Regions from separate parts of the Bacillus sp. Brlt_9 genome, predicted to be linked through region 3. Evidence: predicted binding sites of a transcription regulator. Region 3 holds the regulator's gene; each other region holds the start of a gene.

The links. Region 3 encodes Rex, which represses fermentation and respiration genes when NADH is low (regulators of the CRP and FNR family bind a similar motif). Its sites were predicted from a motif close to TTGTGAAATATTTCACAA; they were not measured.
Region 1: the regulator Rex is predicted to act here: its motif matches at 1,290-1,307, upstream of nirB (NADPH-nitrite reductase large subunit).
Region 2: the regulator Rex is predicted to act here: its motif matches at 1,290-1,307, upstream of VF726_RS24325 (DUF1641 domain-containing protein).

What each region holds. Positions count from the first base shown of each region.
Region 1 covers NZ_JAYJLO010000001.1:970,760-972,969, reverse strand. The annotation lists gene VF726_RS05035 (group-specific protein) at 1-134, opposite strand, end outside; gene ric (iron-sulfur cluster repair di-iron protein) at 409-1,116, shown strand; gene nirB (NADPH-nitrite reductase large subunit) at 1,325-2,210, shown strand, end outside.
Region 2 covers NZ_JAYJLO010000007.1:210,985-213,194, forward strand. The annotation lists gene VF726_RS24320 (NAD(P)/FAD-dependent oxidoreductase) at 1-735, opposite strand, end outside; gene VF726_RS24325 (DUF1641 domain-containing protein) at 780-1,220, opposite strand; gene VF726_RS24330 (winged helix-turn-helix transcriptional regulator) at 1,655-1,999, opposite strand.
Region 3 covers NZ_JAYJLO010000023.1:10,976-13,185, forward strand. The annotation lists gene VF726_RS31140 (CPBP family intramembrane glutamic endopeptidase) at 1-393, shown strand, start outside; gene VF726_RS31145 (YdiK family protein) at 390-581, shown strand; gene VF726_RS31150 (redox-sensing transcriptional repressor Rex) at 611-1,240, opposite strand; gene VF726_RS31155 (ABC-F family ATP-binding cassette domain-containing protein) at 1,428-2,210, shown strand, end outside.

The DNA of each region.
Region 1 (2,210 bases), on a different contig from region 3:
TCCCTTTGAGTATGATCTTTATATTTTTGTATATACTCACCGTATAAATTTGGATATACCCTTTTCAATTCATTTAATGGGATTAAATATTCTCCTTTTAGTTCTTCTGGTACCATATGATAAACATATTCCATAAAAACCTCCTATAAAATATATAATTCCTATCTAAAAATGAACTTAGATTTATAAAATATTAATTTGTAAACCATCTATATCATAATAATGTCCTTTCAATAATTTCCTAACTCAAAAATTCTTCGCTATCGGTTCTATAATGTCCTCCGGTAAATGTCACTCCTATTATCCTTAAAAATGACACATAAAAAGTGATTTCAATCACCACATTGTTTTTCATTTATCGCTATTCTTAATTTAGATATTACATTTAAACTTTATGGAGGCATTCATATGGAACATACATTTACTGAAACTTCAATTGTTGGTGAGATTGTTACACAATTTCCGAAAGCTAGTGATCTCTTTAAATCATATAGAATAGATTTTTGTTGTGGTGGTAATAAGCCACTTATTGATGCAATTCATGAAAGAAATTTATCGGCGGATGAAGTAATTACAGAGTTAAATACGCTTTATCATAATACGAAACAATTAAATGAATCTGAAATTGATTGGAAAAGTGCTTCTTATCGCGAATTGATTGATTATGTTATAAATAAGCATCATCGTTATTTAAATGAAGAGTTGCCACAATTAAGTCCTTATGTGACGAAAGTGTTACGTGTTCATGGAGCAAGTCAGCCTCATTTAGCTCAAATTCATAAGCTATTTCATGAACTTAAAATGGAATTAGAACAGCATTTAATTAAAGAAGAAACAGAAGATTTCCCATTAATTTTAGAATTTGAACAAAATCCAACCGATGAAAACTATGCAAAGTTACGTAATGTAGTAAATGAACTAGAAAATGAGCACAATCATGCCGGAAATATTATAAAAGAACTTCGTAAAGTGACAAATGACTTTACTCCTCCAGAAGGCGCTTGCGGCACTTATCGACTTGTCTACCAACGTCTTGAAGCGCTAGAGTCTGATTTATTTGAGCACATTCATTTAGAAAATAATATTTTATTTCCACGTGCAATTACAAAAGCATAGATCAATTGCAGGACATGAGTGTAAATACTTATGTCCTGCTTTTTCATTTTGCGAAAAATATCCACATCCCCTTCACATAAAACCGAATTTTAACAATTTGTGAATCATTATAAAAATGTGATAAATATCACATCTCCCCCTTATTTGATTTTCTATAATAAAAATATAATCCTTTGTTCAATATTTCACAAAAAAAGGGGAAACGAAAATGAAAAAACGTTTAGTTATGATCGGAAATGGTATGGCTGGCATACGTTGTATAGAAGAAATATTAAAACATGATAGTGATTTATATGAGATTACTATTTTTGGAGATGAACCGCATCCAAACTACAATCGCATTATGCTCTCTCATGTTTTACAAGGCAAAACAAATATGCAAGATATCATTATGAATGAATACAGTTGGTATGAGGAAAACGAAATAACCTTGTATACAGATGAAAGAGTTCAGAGTATTAACCGTGAAGAAAAAATCATTATCACAGAAAAGAATCGTACTGTTACATATGACAAACTCATTGTCGCAACAGGTTCTAGCGCTTTTATTTTACCTGTTGAAGGTTCCACTCTTTCTGGTGTAACAGGATTTCGAACTATTGAAGATACACAGTTTATGATTGATACCGCTAAGGAAAAGAAAAAGGCCGTTGTCATTGGTGGTGGGTTACTTGGTTTAGAAGCCGCAAGAGGTCTTATTGACTTAGGAATGGACGTACACGTTGTTCATTTAATGACTAGCTTAATGGAGCAACAACTAGATACGAAAGCAGCTTCTCTTCTGCGTGAGGATTTAGAAGCACAAGGCATGAAGTTTCTAATGGAAAAGAAAACTGTAAAAATTCTTGGTACAGAACATGTTGAGGGCATTCAATTTGAAGATGGTGAAGTTGTAGATTGTGATTTAATCGTAATGGCTGTCGGAATACGCCCAAATACTCAAATAGCAAGAGATACTGGTTTACTTGTCAATCGCGGCATTGTAGTCAATGACTATATGCTAACAAATGATGAATCCATTTATGCAGTTGGTGAATGTGCAGAACATGATGGTATTGCATATGGACTTGTTGCCCCTCTCTATGAACAAGGCA
Region 2 (2,210 bases), on a different contig from region 3:
TTGACCGTCTTTTAAGTCAATTTCATTGCCAGCAACGTTTGTTACAGGAAGACCTGTTAAGAATGTAACACCGCGTGCTTCTAGGCTAGTAGTTGCACGTTCGATTAAGTGGTCTGGTAATACTGGAAGGATTTTTGGACCTGCTTCAACAAGAAGAAGTTTAACTTCTTTTGGATTTACGCCGTGGCTTTTTGCAAGTTTAGGCATAATGTCAGCAAGCTCACCAACTAGCTCAACGCCAGTTAATCCGCCACCACCGATTACGATTGTAGCATCAGCTTCGTTTTTCGTTTTCGCGTATTCACGAATACGGTCTTCAACGTGTTTGTAGATTTTGTTTGCATCAGCAGCAGATTTTAATACCATGCTGTTTTCTTCTAGTCCTGGAATACCGAAGTAAGCAGTTTTACTTCCTAAAGCAACTACAAGTGCATCGTAAGATAAAGTAGTGCCACCAGCTAGTTTAATTTCTTTGCTATCAACTGAGAATGACTCAACTGTTGCAATTTTAAGATCGATATCTTTACCTTTGAAAAGCTTTGTAAGTGGCATTGCAATTGCTTGCTCAGCAACGTTACCAGCTGCAAGGCGGTGTAGTTCAGTGATGATTTGGTGTGTTGGGTATTGGTTAATCACTGTAACTTGTGCTTCTGATTTGCTGTAATATTTACGTACGTTTAAAGCGGCAAGAAGACCGCCATAACCAGCGCCTAAGATGACAATTTGTTTTGACATAGTATGATATCCCCCGTCTTTACTAATTGTTGTTATAAGTTAATTTATTTATTGTTACGTTCTGCACTAATTTGAAGATATGCGTTCACAAAGCGGAACATTTTTTGTGCTTGTGGGTCTTTTAATAATTTTAATAGACCGAACAGGCCGATAACTTCGTTGCTTTCGTCAGCACGATCTTTCGCTTCGATTGCAGTAGCAGCCATGCTTTTCACTGTATCTTTTACAGGTTCTACAAGCTCTGTGATTGCACCAACAGTGTCGCTTTTTAATACTTCATCAGTAGCAACAGTTTGAGCGAAGTCATAAGACTTAGTTAAAATGTTAACAAGCTCAGTTAATTTTGGAAGCTGTTCTACTAGTGTTGTTAATGATTCTTGTACCTCAGGTTTTAACAACTGATCAAGTACATCAAGTTGTCCTTGGCTAGCAGAAATTTGTACAGTTTCTTGTTCTGGCTTTGTTTGAGTCATAGTTTCTGGCATCTCCAATTCTCCTTTACGATAGCAATACTCTTATTTTTTATAAGTAAGATAGTAAACGGTTACGAAACTTTATACAAAGTTTCACAAAACACAATAAAATGCCTTTAAATTTATGACAGCAAGTAAGCTGCAAACATAAATCTAAAACCATAACGTCTTACCTATTATTTATGAACTGTCCGATACATGGCTTGTCCGTATAATGGAAAGCTCCGTTACCGGAAAGTGTATATAATATATATCCTATATTATATACTATATACACCTATGTTAACATAAAAATGATTCCTAATTATTTGATATTGAGCGTATAACGTAGTACTGACAAGGTATGAAAGCGTATAAAATATTTTGTTCCAGTTAGAAATGTACATATATATATAGAAAAAAAGGAAAAAACGAACAAATTCATGTTCGTTTTTTCCTTTTTCCTATTATTCACCTTCCGCAATTAGCATCGATGTGTTACCTTCCTTTTCAAGATGGCATTCGCCCCAAGAACAAAGAGAATCAAGAATGGATTCTAAAGACCAACCGTAATCAGTAAGAGAATATTCTACTTTTGGTGGAACTTGATTGTATACCTTTCTTTGAATAACGCCGTCGTCTTCTAATTCTCGTAATTGCTGCGTTAACATTTTTTGTGTAATACCAGGCATGGAACGTTTTAGTTCACTCGTTCTTTTTGTACCTTTCGTTAAGTGACAAAGGATAACAACCTTCCATTTTCCTCCGATAACTTCTAAAGTCGCCTCTACAGGAATATTATATTTCTTCATATGAAACCCTCCTTGTGTGAGTGTTAAATAATACAAATGTTACTTTTTAGTACCTATAGCACTTTAAAGTACGTACTTTTTATCATGTTAAATATGTTTCATAATAGCACATGTAAGAGGCAAATGAGTAGTACGGTACTGAAAAGTGACTATGTTACTTTTTGGTGCCTATAGTACTTTAAAGTGCGTTCTTTCAAAAAGGAATGAAACC
Region 3 (2,210 bases):
AATACAGCAAGACTTATGGATATCGCAAGAACGACACCTTGGTTCCTTATTGTTATATCTATAATAGGACCTATTTTGGAAGAAATCGTATTTAGAAAAATTTTATTTGGTACACTTTATAAGAAGTTCAACTTCTTTATTGCTGCTATTATTAGTTCTCTCGTATTCGCAGCAATTCATTTTGATTTCACTCACTTATTGGTATACACTTCTATGGGACTCGTATTCGCCTTTTTATATGTAAAAACGAAGCGTATTATCGTCCCTATCGCAGCTCATGTTGCAATGAATACATTAGTTGCAGTTGCTCAAGTTTTAATGAGCAATGAACAAATTCAAGAAATGATTAAAGAAGCTGAAAAAATGCAAGGCTTTATCGGAGGATTTTTATGAGAAACTCACCATTGTTCATGGCTGCATTGTACTTCCTTCTAGGATGTATCTTTACCCGCTTCGCCATTACAAACGTAACAGATACAATTTGGAATATGTGGACAATACTATTTGCAGTTATGGCAACAATTGATTTTAATTTGGCACTTCGCCTTATCTTAGTTAAATTCACAAAGAAAAAACAATAATAAAACGCAGAGGAAGCGACCTCTGCGTTTTATTGTGGATAATTCTTCAAAAAGTAAACAAGTGTTTGTAACTCTACTGCTAAATCAATATGATGAATTCTTATATTGTCTGACACATTTAAGCGTGCTGGTGTGAAATTTAAAATACCATGCACACTAGTTTCAGCTAATCTATCTGCTACAGATTGTGCTACTGTAGCTGGTACTGTTAATATTGCCACTTGTATATCAGTTGATAGACGTTCTTCTAATTCATCTAAATGATATACAGGAATACCCCCGATTTCTGTTCCAACTTTCTCTTCACTAACGTCAAACGCCATTTCAATTTTTGTATTATTGTTTTTCGTGAAATTATAATGTAAGAAAGCGGTCCCTAAATTACCTACTCCAATAAGTGCTACACGTGTTATATCATCTTGGTCGAGTGTTTCACGGAAAAATGATAATAAATAATTTACGTTATATCCATATCCTTTTTTCCCTAACGCTCCAAAGTATGAGAAATCTCTTCGAATCGTTGCGGAATCAACTTTTACCGCTTCACTTAATTCGGCTGATGAAACACGTTGCTTACCAGATAGAGATAAATTTTGGATAAATCGATAGTATAGAGGCAATCTCTTAGCAGTGGCTTGTGGAATTTTCTGCTGATCCATATAACCTCTCCTCTCTTCCTATCTTTATTCATATGCTTTAATCAAATACAGAAGTTTAGCACTTATTAAATTCCTTGTATAATAGAAAGAAGAAGTATTCTCTCTGTATTTTAAACTATACACTATTTTTAGTATGATTGAGAAATATAAACATGGCAAAGTTAAGAAATTATTTGAGGTGAAAACATTGATTTTATTACAAGTAAACGCGCTTTCGAAATTATACGGTGCAGAAACGATTCTTGCAAACATAAAATTGGAAGTTCAAACGAAAGATCGTATCGCATTAGTCGGACGAAATGGAGCCGGAAAATCTACATTATTAAAAATAATAGCTGGTGAGTTATCTCATGATGGTGGCGAAATTATAAAACCGAAAGATGTCTCAATCGGATATTTAGCTCAAAATACCGGGTTAGAAACGTCTTTAACAATTTGGGATGAAATGTTAACCGTCTTTACACACTTGCAGCAAATGGAGACAAAACTTCGAAGGCTAGAGCAAGAGATGGGAAAAGAAGAAAACTTTTCAAACGAGGCTATATATGAACGATTATTAGCTGACTATGACCAATTACAATTAGATTATAAAGATCAAGGTGGCTATCAGTACGAAGCAGATATCCGTTCGATTTTAAGTGGTCTTGGCTTCCCAGTTGAAACGCACCAGACGACAATTTCCACATTAAGTGGTGGACAAAAAACACGATTAGCTCTCGGTAAATTATTATTAACGAAACCAGACTTACTTATTTTGGACGAGCCTACAAACCATTTAGATATCGAAACATTAACATGGCTTGAACAATATTTACAAGGCTATCCTGGCGCAATACTAATCGTTTCCCATGACCGTTATTTCTTAGATAAACTCGTTACACAAGTATATGAAATTTCGAATAAAGAAAGCAGACGATTTGTTGGTAACTACAGTAAATATTTAGATTTAAAATCAGCACTATACGAGCAA